DNA from 2 places in the Paraburkholderia sp. SEWSISQ10-3 4 genome. Region 2 is predicted to be linked to the other one. Evidence: predicted binding sites of a transcription regulator. Region 2 holds the regulator's gene; the other holds the start of a gene.
What was found. The regulator HrcA, encoded in region 2, represses chaperone genes, less so after heat shock. The targets are predictions, from matches to a motif close to TTAGCACTCNNNNNNNNNGAGTGCTAA.
Positions count from the first base shown of each region.

Region 1 (6,939 bases), on a different contig from region 2:
ATCGTGATGCTCGCGTACAGGTTCATCCACGGCGGCAGCATCCGCTTCACGCATTGCGGCAGGATGATCCAACGGAACACCTGGCTTCGGCTGAACGCAAGCGAACGTGCCGCATCCCACTGTGCATGAGGAATCGACTGGATTGCGCCGCGGAAGATCTCGGCGAAGTTGGCGCTGGCAGGCAGCGCGAGACCGAGCGTGACCTTGAACCAGTCGGGAAACGGCACGACGTGTTGCCCGAGCGCGATTTCGAATGGGAATACGTAGGTCGAAAAATAGATCAGCACGAGCAGTGGGGCGTTTCGAAACACCTGCACATAGCCGCGAACAATCAGCCGGACGCCCCGGATCGGAGACAACAGCAAGGGGCCGAGCGCAAGACCGGCGAGTGTGCCGAGCGCGACGGCAAGCAGGCTGATTTCGATGTTGACCCACAGCGATTTGCCGAGCGCCGGTGCCCACGTGATGAGTGCGGCGAGTGCGGGATAGCTTGGGCCATGCGCGATCTCGTGTTCGGCGAGCGCCAGCAGCGCGGCGACGCCGACTACGCTGGCAAACGCAAAGAGGGAACGGTAGCGTCCGTCCCGCGCGGGCACGGTGATGGATTCAGTGGCCATAGCCGGGCATCCTCAGACGAACTTCGAGCCAGCGTCCCGCGCGATTGATCGCAAAGGTCAGTGCGCCGAAGAACAGCAGGATCAGGATCATCAACTCGAGCACGTTGTCGCGCTGCGTCCAGATCATGATCGATGCATACGTGATGTCGCCGACGGCGATTGCGGAGGCAACCGTGGTCATCTTGACCAGGTCGACCATGTTGTTAACGAGCGCGGGGAGTGCATAGCGCAGCGCGAGCGGCAACTGCACGCTCCAAAGGCGCTGGCGGCGGCTGAAACCGAGCGACTGGGCCGCTTCGAGTGTGGTGCGCGGCACGGCTTCGATACCGGCGCGCAGGGCTTCGGCATGAAACGCGCCTTTGTGCAGCGAGATGACGATCGCGCTCCAGATGAACGGCGTCAGCGGATTGCCGCCCAGATTACGCAGCGCCTCGCTGAGCAGCATGTTGATCACCAGAAAGGCGCAGAACAACTGCACGAGCGTCGGCGTATTGCGCGTGATCTCGACGAACACGCGAGCGGGGCGCGCGAGCGCCGGACGCTGTGAGGTGAGTAACGCCGCCAACGCCACACCGGCGCCCAGACTGCCGAGCGCCGTCACGAGCGAGAGTTCCAGCGTGACCAGCATGCCGTGCAGGAACGACGCGAGTTCATCAGGCGCGAGCACGAAACTGTAGTTCAGCCCGATCCTGCTGATCGCATCGACCACGCTAGTTGCGGCGTGCGAGAGCACTTGCGTCGACTCGCTCATGCACCTTGCGCCTTGTACTTCGTATGCAGATCGAGCACGGCCTGCGAGGGCTGCATGCCGTTCTTGTGCTCGACGTCGATCAGCCAGCCGCTGCGATGCCAGTCCTGCACGATTTTTTCGAGCGCGCTCTGCGTATCCGTTTCACCCTTGCGAACCCAGATCACCGACGGCGACGGAATCAACTCGTTCGATACGGGAATCGTGTAGTCCTTCCAGTCCGGATTGCGTGCGACGAGCAAGCGTAGCGTAGGGGCAACGTGAACCGCGGCGACGCAGTTATTACCGCGCAGCGCGAGCAGCGACTCCGGCTGGCCGCGGAATGCCTTGACCTGTGCGCCATATTCTTCGGTAAGCGGTTTCGTATAGTTGCTGCCCTGCGAGACGCAGACGGGCTTGCCGCGCACGTCGTTCCAGGTCTTGATGCCGCTGTCCTTGCGGGTAATCAGCGCGCCGCCGATTTCCTCAAACGGGGTTGGCGGATAGGAGAAGAGCTCCGCGCGCTCCTTGGTGACTTCCATGTTGGCGATCAGGGCATCGACCTTGCCTTGCTGCAGGAACTGCACGCGATTCGACGGTTGGACCGGCGTCAATTCCACGTCGACGCCGAGGCGTTTCGCGACGTCGTTCGCGAGATCGATATTAAAGCCGAGCGGTTTCTGTGTGGCCGGGTCCAGCGAGCCGAACGGCGGCCCCGACAGGATCACGCCGATGACGATCTTGTGCCGCTGATGAATCCGATCGAGTGTCGTATCGGCGTGGGCGGCACTGGCGCCCAATGCTGCAAAAAGCGTCACGGCGCGCAAGGCGCGCTGGAGGGTGGGGCGGGTCGGTCGGCTGAACATGAAAGAGTAGGCGGAAGTCAGGTTGGATCCTGATATCGCTCCGGCCGATCGGTGTGACGTCGTTGCTATGAGGCCACCATGACTCGCCGGAGGAGAAATACAGGATGCGATTCGGGACTGCCTATTCTCGGCATGTGTGACGCCGGAAAGAACCAAGGATTTTTCATACCGTTATCTGATTCGCGCATTTATGCAGACGTGAGCGTTGTTGAAGCGGAGAAATGGATGTTGTGGCGGATTTGACGGGCTAATTTGACCGGCGATCCACCGGTTGTGTGTACCGCGCTATATCCGGCTGATACGTTTGCTGCCTGTTGCGGCACGCCGGCATGCTTTTGGAAAGCATGCCGGCGTGTTTGTGCGGCTAGCGCGTTGATGCTCTTCTGAATCAGAAATCCAGTCCCGGCCCACCTGCGCCCGGACCGCCTGGCTGGCCGGCCGCCGGCGCATCCTTCGGTGCTTCATGAACGGTGGCGTCGGTGGTCAACAGCAGACCCGCAACCGAGGCCGCGTTTTGCAGCGCCGTACGCGTGACCTTGGTCGGATCGAGCACGCCCGATTCCACGAGGTCGCCGTATTGACCGGTCTGTGCGTTGTAGCCGAAGTTGCCCGTGCCCTCTGCCACTTTCGCGACCACTACGCTGGCTTCTTCACCCGCGTTCGTCACGATCTGGCGCAGCGGTTCTTCGAGCGCGCGCAGCACGATCTTGATACCCGCGTCCTGATCGGCGTTCACGCCTCGTAGGCCGCTGATGGCCTGCTTCACGCGAATCAGCGCAACACCGCCGCCCGGCACGATACCTTCTTCGACCGCAGCGCGCGTGGCGTGCAATGCATCGTCGACACGGTCTTTCTTTTCCTTGACCTCGATCTCGGTTGCGCCGCCCACCTTGATGACCGCCACACCGCCTGCCAGCTTCGCCACACGTTCCTGCAGTTTTTCGCGGTCGTAGTCGGAGCTTGCTTCTTCGATTTGCGTGCGGATCTGCTTCACACGCGCTTCAATGTTCTTGCTGTCGCCGGCGCCGTCGATGACCGTGGTGTTCTCCTTGCCTACCTCGATGCGCTTGGCTTGGCCCAGTTCAGCGAGTGTTGCCTTTTCGAGCGTCAGGCCGGTTTCTTCAGCGATCACCTGGCCGCCGGTCAGGATCGCGATGTCTTCGAGCAGGGCCTTGCGGCGGTCGCCGAAGCCCGGCGCCTTGACCGCGACGGTCTTCAGAATGCCGCGAATGTTGTTGACCACGAGCGTAGCCAGCGCTTCGCCTTCCACATCTTCCGCGATGATTAGAAGCGGGCGGCCGGCTTTGGCGACCTGCTCCAGAATCGGCAGCAGGTCGCGGATGTTCGACACCTTCTTGTCGTGCAGCAGCACGAACGGGTTATCGAGCACCGCAACCTGTTTGTCCTGATCGTTGATGAAATACGGCGACAGGTAGCCACGATCGAATTGCAGACCTTCCACCACGTCGAGTTCATCGTCGAGCGATTTGCCGTCTTCCACGGTAATGACGCCTTCCTTGCCGACCCGGTCGATCGCTTCGGCGATACGCTGACCGATCGACTCTTCGCCGTTGGCCGAAATCGTTGCGACCTGGGCGATTTCCTTGCTGGTCGTGGTCGGCTTGCTGATCTTCTTGAGTTCGTCGATCGCGGCGATCACGGCCTTGTCGATGCCGCGTTTCAGGTCCAACGGGTTGAGGCCTGCCGCGACGTATTTCTGGCCTTCACGCACGATGGCTTGCGCAAGCACGGTTGCGGTGGTGGTGCCGTCGCCGGCGGCGTCGCTGGTGCGGGAGGCCACCTCCTTCACGAGTTGCGCGCCGATGTTCTGCACGCGGTCCGGCAATTCGATTTCCTTGGCGACCGAGACGCCGTCTTTCGTCACCACCGGCGAGCCGAAGCTGCGCTCGAGCACGACGTTGCGGCCCTTCGGACCGAGCGTGACCTTAACCGCATTGGCCAGAATGTTGACGCCTTCTACGAGCTTCGAGCGGGCGACGTCGCTAAAAATGATTTCTTTTGCTGCCATGGTTTGATGCTCCGTTCGTTATTGCGTGACGACTGCGACGACATCTTCTTCGCGCAGCACGAGCAGTTCGTTGCCGTCGACTTTGACCGACTGGCCGGCGTACTTGCCGAACAGCACGCGCTCGCCGACTTTCAGGTCGGGCTCGATGCGTTTGCCGTCGCTGTCGCGCTTGCCCGGCCCAATGGCGATCACTTCGCCCTGGTCCGGCTTCTCGGCGGCGCTTTCGGGAATGACGATGCCTGAAGCAGTTTTGGTTTCCTGGTCGAGACGCTTGACGATCAAGCGGTCATGCAAGGGACGTAGGCTCATGGTTCGACTTCCGCGATTGAAATTTGGCACTCGTCGGTGGTGAGTGCTGACCGGAATCGAGTATAGAAAGATGCCGCGCGACGCTCCAATAACGGATTCATCGATCCTTATCGGCGAATGGCATTTCAGAAACGCGCATATCCATAGCTTGATTCGCTGGTTTTGCAAGGTGGGCCGCGTCCCTATACTGATCCGTCGAATCGGCACGTCCCATTGGGACGCCGATACACGCTCACAGGACAATCAGCCGGATCAAGCCTGATCCGTGCGCTTATACAAGGAATGACGGTATGCAGGTCTCTCAGGAAAGCACAGCACGTGCACGGCTTCAGGCGGCGCTCAGCGCGTTGCCGGCGCTCGCTAAAGCGATCGGCGAAGATGCCGCGCAACGCGAGGTGCGGCGCGAGTTGCCGTTCGACCGCTTCGCATTGTTTCGCGAATCGGGGCTCGGCGTGCTCCGTTTTCCGGTCGAGTGGGGCGGCCTCGGCGGTTCGCTGGAAGATCTCTTCCATGTGATCGCCACGCTGGCTGCGGAAGAGTCGAATGTCGCGCACGCATTGCGGATTCATTTCGATCTGACCGAGCAGTTGGTGCTGTCGCCGCGCTCCGCCTTCAACGACACGCAGATCGAGCGTGTACGGGAAGGGGCGATCTTTGGAGGTGCGTCAACGGAGCTCGGCACATCCAGGCCCGGCGAAATCGTCACCAAGCTGGTGCGCGACGGTGAGCATTTTCGCGTAACTGGCAAAAAATATTACTCGACCGGCACGGCGTTCTCCGACTACGCGCGTATCAACGTGCAGGATGAAAACGACGAGAAGGTATCAATCGTTATCCCGGTCTCACGTGAAGGCCTGCAAGTGATCGACGATTGGGACGGGATGGGTCAACGCATGACGGCGAGCGGCAGTCTCGTGCTCGACAACGTGCAGGTATTTGCCCATGAAATCGCAACGCGCGGCTATACGAGTCTTGCGGGCCGCCATGGCAGCGCGGTGCGGCAATTGCATCTGGTCACGGTCGCGGCGGGTATCGTGCGCAACATTCTCGCGGATGCGCGGCGCTACGTGACGCAATACGGTCGCCCGGTGCTGCATAGCCCGGCGCCCTCGGCACGCGAGGACGGTTTCGTGCAACAGGTGGTGGGCGATCTCGCGGCGCATAGTCTATCCATCGACGCGCTGGTCGCGCAAAACGCACGCACGCTGGACCGTTCGGCAAATGCAATCCGTAGCGGCGCAGCCAATGCGGAAGGACTCGTGCTGGAAGGGTCCTTGGCTACCGCCAAAACGCAACTGGTGGTCAGCAAGCTGGCCCTCTATGCGGGCGAGCGTCTGTTTGAAATCGGCGGAGCATCGGCCACTGGGCGAGCGCACAACTTCGACCGTCACTGGCGCAATCTGCGTACGATCTTCAGCCACAACCCGTTGCTGCATAAAGCACGCGTGATCGGCGATTACGAGTTGAACGGCGTGACCACGCATCTGACTGAAGGGCGCGTTTTCTGAAATGCCGGGAAAAACGCCACGATCCTTTCACCCATCATCCATTGATTGAATGCCATGAGCCGAGATCTGCTATTGCTGTTGGAACCGGGCTTCACCGATCCGAACCACCCCGGCGAGCGCTTCATCTGTCCTGATGGCGCGCCTATCGAAGGTCTGCTCGCGAGCGATCCTGCGCTCAACGCACGCCTGGATATTCGCCGTTTGCCGTTTCCGCGTCCGCGCGCCGCGGTGGTGGAAGCACTCAATGCCGAGCACCAGAGTCTGCCGGTGTTGATTTTCGGCGACGAACAGCCTGCGCCGGCAGATGCCCAGACGCTGGGCGAGAAGCGCTTCGTGACCGATACGCGCCGGATCCTCGATCTGCTCGCGCAGCGCCACGGTTTTCCTAAGGTGCATTGACGTAGTGACTGCATTGAGGCCGCCTGTTGATCCTGAGCGCGCCTCGTCACACGGCTCAGAAACAACAGGCACCCGATTCTCATCGGGTGCCACCTCACCTGCATCAGAACTGATGCTTGATACCTGCCGACACAGCCACCTGTTTGTCGGTAGCGGACGGCGTGAGATAGCCGATCGCAGCGACTGCGGTCCGGCCCAGCGAGTCCGTACCGCTGGCGTGCTGAAAGGCACTGGTCAGGTACAGATCGGTGGCTTTCGACAAAGAGTACGCACTCGTGAGATTCAACTGCTCGTATTTCGCGCTGCCCTTGCTGCCGACGCTTCCTCCTTCCGTATAGTCGAACGATGTGCCGAAGCGCAGGAACGGTGTGGCCTGATAGCGCAAGCTTGCGCTAACTGTGCTGAGCGATGTCGAGCCGCTGTAGTTGAGCGAATTGAGCGACGCGTTCGAGCCTAGTCCGCGGAACTGCGTATTCGAGTAGGC
Region 1 covers NZ_JALPRI010000014.1:119,395-126,333, reverse strand. Annotated here, with positions in the region: gene M0D68_RS23920 (amino acid ABC transporter permease) at 1-617, opposite strand, end outside; gene M0D68_RS23915 (amino acid ABC transporter permease) at 607-1,368, opposite strand; gene M0D68_RS23910 (transporter substrate-binding domain-containing protein) at 1,365-2,210, opposite strand; gene groL (chaperonin GroEL) at 2,599-4,239, opposite strand; gene M0D68_RS23900 (co-chaperone GroES) at 4,258-4,548, opposite strand; gene M0D68_RS23895 (acyl-CoA dehydrogenase family protein) at 4,839-6,056, shown strand; gene M0D68_RS23890 (DUF3088 domain-containing protein) at 6,111-6,455, shown strand; gene M0D68_RS23885 (porin) at 6,559-6,939, opposite strand, start outside.
Region 1: M0D68_RS23900 (co-chaperone GroES) is a predicted target of HrcA. The motif match lies at 4,572-4,598, and genes of this name have one in related genera.

Region 2 (6,939 bases):
CACGTCGCACACGCCCAGCACTTCCACCTGCCAGACAATCCGCTCGATTTCGATCTCGACCAGGTCGCCTACGCGCACCTCCTTGGCCGGTTTGACGCTCGCGCCGCCGATGCGCACGTGCGCTTTTTCGACGGCATCCGCCGCGAGCGAGCGTGTCTTGAAGAAGCGCGCCGCCCAAAGCCATTTGTCGATGCGCAGCTTCGCGCCCGGTTCGGTTGAAATCCTGTAGTTCATGAGCCTGCTTAAGCCCCAGTCGTGTGCGGCACCGGCACTGCTTGCACGGGCCAGCCCTGCAGATTCTGCGCGACGATCTCGCCAAGCGCGGCAATCCACGGCTGCGAGGCGTTCAGGCAGGGAATCCGATGAAACTCCTTGCCGCCCGCCTGCAGGAACTCGTCGCGCACCTCCATGCCGATTTCTTCGATCGTTTCAAGGCAGTCGGCGGTAAAACCCGGACAGAACACGTCGGCACGCCGCACGCCCGCCGAGCCCAATTCCTTCAGCGTGGGCGCGGTGTACGGCTGCAACCACTCGGCCTTGCCGAAGCGCGACTGAAACGTGACGCGGCATTCCACCTGCGTCAATCCCAGCGCCTGCGTCAACAACGCGCCGGTCTGCTGGCATTGCTCGTGGTACGGATCGCCGAGATCCATCGTGCGCTTGGGCACGCCGTGGAAGCTCAGCACCAGCTTGTCGCCCGCCGCGAAATCCGGCCGGCCGTGCTGATGCCAGTAGTGGTGCACCTGAGCGGCGAGCGCGGCGATATACGCCGGATGCTCGGCGTACTGCCGCACCGTGCGGATTTCCGGCTGATTGCGCATGCGCTTCAAGGCCGAAAAGGCGTCGTCGAAAGCCGTGGCCGTGGTCGACGACGAGTATTGCGGATACATGGGCATCAGCAGCACGCGCTCGGCGCCCGCCAGCTTGAGCTGGTTCAGCATGGCCGGAATGCCCGGCGTGCCATACCGCATTGCGTAGTCGACCAGTACCGTGTAGTCGTTCAATTGCAGCAGATGGCGCAAACCCTCCACCTGCTTCTCGGTGAAGACACGCAGTGGCGAGCCTTCCGGCATCCACACGGCCGCGTACTTCTTCGCCGACGCGGGGCTCCGGAACGGCAAAATCAACGTGCGCAGGATCACCTGCCACAGCAGCGCCGGAATTTCGACCACACGCGGATCGGACAGGAACTGCGCAAGATAGCGCCGGACCGCACGCGGCGTCGGCGCGTCGGGCGTGCCGAGATTGATCAGCAACACGGCGACACGGTGTGACGTGGCGTTCTGTGATGGCCGCTCGAGGTCGAAGCGCATAGGCAGCAGGGATAACCGCTTGGGGCGGAGAGTCGGTTCAGGTGGAATTCATTATAGCGGCGCGGTCCATTGCAAGGTCCGCCAGGGCCCCCTGGCCATTCGGCCAATTGGCAAGCCGCGCGCCGTCGCGCATTATTTGCAGCATGAGATGTACCGCAGCCAACGGTGACCGCAGGTTACTGCTGGCTGAGCGTCAGGGAAAGCAGCCGCGCAGTGATGTCCACGATTGGGATCACGCGGTTGTAAGCCATGCGGGTCGGCCCGATCACGCCGAGCGTGCCGACGATCTTGCCGTTCACCTCATAAGGCGCGGTGACGACGCTCATTTCCTCGATCGGCACGAGATTCGACTCGCCGCCAATGAAAATCTGCACGCCCGCGGCGTGACTCGACACGTCGAGCAACTGAAGGAGACTGGTCTTTTGGTCGAATACATCGAACAGCTTGCGCAAGCGCGCCATGTCCGACGACAGGTCGGCGACTTCGAGCAGGTTGCGCTCGCCGGAAATCAGCACGGTCTCGCCGGTGTCGGACTCATCCGTGCTGGCCGTGACCGCGGCGTGCATCAGCGTGGTCATGTCGCCGCGCAATTCGTCGATTTCTTCGCGCAGGCGGCGGCGCACGTCGTCGAACGAGAGGCCCGCGAAGTGCGCGTTGATGTAATTGGAGGCTTCCACCAGCTGCGACGGCGAAAAGTCGCGCTGGGTGGCCATGATGCGGTTCTGGACGTCGCCTTCGGGCGTCACGATGATCAGCAGAATGCGCTTGTCCGACAGGCGCATGAATTCGATCTGCTTGAACACGTGGCTGCGGCGCGGCGTGAGCACCACGCCGGCGAACTGCGACAGATTGGACAGCACGCTGGCCGCCGCGGCGACGACTTTCTGCGGTTCGCCCGCCTGCAGCGTAGTCTTGACGATACGCATCACCGCTTCTTCGTCCGCGGCGGATTCCACCGTCAGCATGGTGTCGACGAACAGCCGGTAGCCGCGCGGCGTCGGGATCCGGCCCGCCGACGTATGCGGACTGATGACGAGCCCCAGGTCCTCGAGATCGGACATCACGTTGCGGATCGTGGCCGGGCTCAGTTCGAGGCCGGAGTAGCGTGACAACGTGCGCGAGCCGACCGGCTGACCTTCGGCGATGTAGCGCTCGATCAGCGTTTTAAGGAGGGTTTGTGCGCGGGGATCTAGCATGACGGAAAATTTTAGCTCAATGGTGCGGCTACAGCGAGCGCTAACGGCGCCAACCCCTGACAATCGCGCCGCCGGTTGGCGGGGCGACGCCAGGTATTCTGTGCGGCGCCTTGACTGGCGCTGTGTGCAGCATCCTTGCCGGCGCGCATGTCATCAAGGCTTCACCATTCTAACGATAATCCTCCAATGCGCTGGCAGCCCGTTTGCGCAGGCCCGTCACCGGGTCTGTCTGCGGTTCTTTTCAGGCCCTACCTATGGTGTAATGCCGGCATGCAAGTGACCAGCCAGTTCAAGACCGTCGCGCTCGTCGGGCGCAACAATACGCCGGGCATCGGCGAGCCGCTGACCGCGCTCGCCTCGTGCATCGCGAAGCGCGGCTTCGAGGTCGTATTCGAAGCCGACACCGCCGCCGAAATCGGCGTCACCGACTATCCGGCGCTGCGCCCCGCCGAGATCGGCGCGCGCGCCGACGTTGCCGTGGTGCTAGGCGGCGACGGCACGATGCTAGGCATTGGCCGCCAGCTTGCGCCCTACCGCACGCCGCTGATCGGCATCAACCACGGCCGCCTGGGCTTCATTACCGACATTCCGATCTCCGACATGCGCGAGATCGTGCCGCAAATGCTCTCGGGTAACTTCGAGCGCGAAGAGCGCATGTTGCTCGAGGCGCGCATCATGCGCGACGGCGCCCCGATCTATCACGCGCTTGCCTTCAACGATGTGGTGGTCAACCGCAGCGGTTTCTCGGGGATGGCGGAACTGCACGTCTCGGTGGACGGGCGCTTCATGTACAACCAGCGCTCGGACGGCCTGATCGTCGCCACGCCAACGGGTTCGACCGCCTACGCGTTGTCTTCGCAGGGGCCGATCCTGCATCCGCAACTACAAGGCATCGTGCTGGTGCCGATCGCGCCGCATGCGTTGTCGAACCGGCCAATCGTGCTGCCGGACGACTCGAAGGTGAGCATCCAGATCGTCTCGGGCCGCGAAGTAAACGTCAACTTCGACATGCAGTCGTTCACTTCGCTGGAATTGGGCGACACGATCGAAGTGCGCCGCTCGCGCCATACGGTGCCGATGCTGCACCCGGTCGGTTACAGCCATTTCGCCACGCTGCGCAAGAAACTGCACTGGAACGAATACCCGTCGCACGAAGAAGATACCAAGCCCTGAGCGGTCCCCGAGCGCCGGAATGCCGGACCGCCGGGCTATCGGAACACGAACGCCGCTGCCGAACCCTGAATCTCAAGCTCACCAGACGACCTCCATGCTTCGCCACCTCTCGATACGCGACTTCGTCATCGTCGCCGCGCTCGACCTCGAATTCGACAGCGGCTTTACCGTTTTCTCAGGCGAAACAGGCGCCGGCAAGTCGATCCTGATCGACGCGCTGGCCCTCGCGCTCGGCGCCCGCGCCGAAGCAAGCGTGGTGCGCACCGGCGAGAGCCGCGCCGACATCACCGCGGAATTCGAGACGCATGCGCAAGTCGAGCAATGGCTCGATGAGCAGGCGCTCGGCACGACCGCCGACGACGGCCATCACGGCAGCACCGTCATGCTGCGTCGCGTGGTGGACGCAAATGGCCGCTCGCGCGCGTTCATCAACGGCACGGCGGCGACGCTCGCGCAGTTGCGCGAAGTCGGCGAGATGCTGGTGGACATTCACGGGCAGCATGCGCATCAGTTGCTGATGCGTCCTGACGCGCAGCGCGAACTGTTCGACACCCACGCCGGCCTCACGGAAACCGCGGTAGCTGTCACGCGGGCATGGCGGTCGTGGCGCGACAAGGTGCAGGCCGTGGAGCATGCGCAAACGCGCGACCGCGAGCTGCAACTGGAGCGCGAGCGTCTCGCCTGGCAGCTCACCGAACTGGACAAACTTTCGCCGCAACCGGGCGAATGGGAAGAGGTCAACGCCGAGCATCGGCGCCTGTCGCACTCGGCCAATCTGATCGACGGCGTGCAAGGGGCGCTCGGCGCGCTGTCCGAATCTGACGAAGCGATGATCACGCATCTCGCCTCGATCGTGTCGAAGGTGCGCGACCTCGCCGAGATCGACCCGGCGCTGAACGACGTGCTGGCGGCACTGGAACCAGCCGAGATCCAGTTGCAGGAAGCGGCGTATTCGCTCAGCCACTACGCGCAGAAACTCGAACTGGATCCCGACCGGCTTGCCCAGGTCGAAAAGCGTCTCGACGCGCTGCACTCGGCCGCACGCAAATTCCGCCTGCAACCCGAGACGCTGCCTGAAGAACACGAAGCGCGCCGCGCGCAACTTGCCGCGCTCGACGCCGCCGCCGATCTCGACAGCCTCCACGCGGCCGAAGCCAAAGCCAAAGAAGCCTTCCTCGCCGAAGCGAAAAAGCTCTCGAAGGCGCGCGCCAAGGCCGGCAAGGCTCTAGGTGCAGCGGTAACCACCGGCATGCAGGAACTGTCGATGAAAGGCGGCAGCTTCGATGTGGCGCTGGTGCCGTTGCCGGAAGGTGGCGCGCATGGGCTCGAACAGGTCGAATTCCGCGTCGCCGGTCATGCCGGCGTGCCGCTGCGGCCGCTCGCGAAGGTCGCCTCAGGCGGGGAACTGGCGCGGATCAGCCTCGCTCTCGCGGTCATTGCGAGCGCCGCGAGTCCGACTCCAACCCTGATCTTCGACGAAGTGGATACGGGAATCGGCGGCGGCGTCGCCGAAGTGGTCGGGCGCTTGCTGCACCAACTGGGGCAAGCGCGTCAGGTGCTGTGTGTCACGCACTTGCCGCAAGTCGCCGCACGCGGCGACCATCATTTCCAGGTGGCGAAGTCGGGCAATGGCAAGGGTGGCACGGTCAGCAGCGTGACCTCACTCGACCGCGCGAGCCGCGTCGAAGAAGTCGCGCGCATGCTCGGCGGTCTGGAGATCACCGCCACCACCCGCAAGCACGCGAAGGAAATGCTGGCGGCCTAGGAACGCGGGACGGAAATCATCGCGGAGCCTCAGCCGAACACCCGCTTCCACAGCTTCAGTACCGCTTCACGCTCCGTCACCACCAGCGCGGGATCGACCCGCGCCTTTTCCATCCCGTCGAGCCGCAACTGGTGCTGCAACTTCCGGTAGGTCCGATACGCCGCCCCGACCGTCTCCGCTTCCGCCTCGCTCATCAAGCCGAAGCGCGACACTTCGCGCAGCAACGCGATATTGCCGGTATTGCGGATCAGTTCAGGATCGCTCGCCGCATGCAGCAACACCCAGTACTGCACGGTGAATTCGATATCGACCATGCCGCCGCGATCGTGCTTCAGGTCGAACAGCGCCGTATGGTTCGGATGCCCTGCCTCGACGCGCTCGCGCATCTCGACGATTTCCTTCGCGAGCGGCGCGGCCTCACGCGGCGTGGTCAGCACCTGTTCGCGAATCTGCTCGAATTTCGCACCGATTTCGGCGTCGCCCGCGCAGTAGCGCGCGCGGCTCAATGCCTGATGCTCCCACACCCACGCGGTATTCGCGGCATCGCCTTCGCGTAGTTGATAACGGCGGAACGCATCCAGATCGGTGACGAGCAGGCCCGACTCGCCGTTTGGCCGCAACCGCAAGTCGACGTCGAACAAGGTGCCCGCGCCGGTCGCCGTCGTCAGCCAGGTGATGAGGCGGCGGGTGTAGGTGGCGTAGACGTCCGCAGCGGCATCGTCCGGATCGTCGTAGAGGAAGATGACGTCGAGGTCGGACGCGTAGCCGAGCTCCTTGCCGCCCAGCTTGCCGTACGCGATCACCGCAAACTTCGGCACCTCGCGGTGGCGTTTGGCCAATTGGTTCCAGACGGCTTCGAGCGTGACGTCGAGCACGGCATCGGCGAGCTCGGACAGGCGGTCGCTCACATGCTCGACGCTCAACTTGCCGGCCAGATCGATCAACAGGATGCGGAACACCTCGGCCTGGTGCGCGTGGCGCAGCAGATCCATCTGTTGTTCGATGCCATCCGCCGCGGCCAGACGCAAGCGCAGCGTGCGCTTGAATTCAGGCCAGTCGAACGGACTGTCCATCGCCTCTTCGTCAAGGAGTTCGTCGAGCAATTGCGGGTGGCGGATCAGGTAGCCAGCGGCCCAGTGTGAACCACCCAGCACCGACAGCACCCGATGCAGCGCCTGCGGATATTCCGTCAGCAGCGCAAGGTACGCGCCGCGCCGGCTCACGGCTTCGAGCAAGTCGAAGAAACGCGCCACCGTATCGCCGCGCCGTTCGACCGGCTCCAACGTACGCGCGGCTTCCAGCGCACGCTGCGCGACGATATCGAAGCGCTGGCGGCTACGCTCGGCGAGCCCCGCGTAACGCGACGACTGCCATATCGCACGCAAGCGCGCCAGCAACTCGTCCGGCTCGGACACACCCAGTTCGATCAGACGCGCGCGAAGCGCGTCCTCAGCGCTGTCGTCGGCGAGCGCGCTGCTCCAGATCCACACCG
Region 2 covers NZ_JALPRI010000024.1:76,652-83,590, forward strand. Annotated here, with positions in the region: gene M0D68_RS30860 (RNA-binding S4 domain-containing protein) at 1-234, opposite strand, end outside; gene hemH (ferrochelatase) at 243-1,313, opposite strand; gene hrcA (heat-inducible transcriptional repressor HrcA) at 1,490-2,509, opposite strand; gene M0D68_RS30875 (NAD kinase) at 2,780-3,682, shown strand; gene recN (DNA repair protein RecN) at 3,777-5,447, shown strand; gene glnE (bifunctional [glutamate--ammonia ligase]-adenylyl-L-tyrosine phosphorylase/[glutamate--ammonia-ligase] adenylyltransferase) at 5,477-6,939, opposite strand, start outside.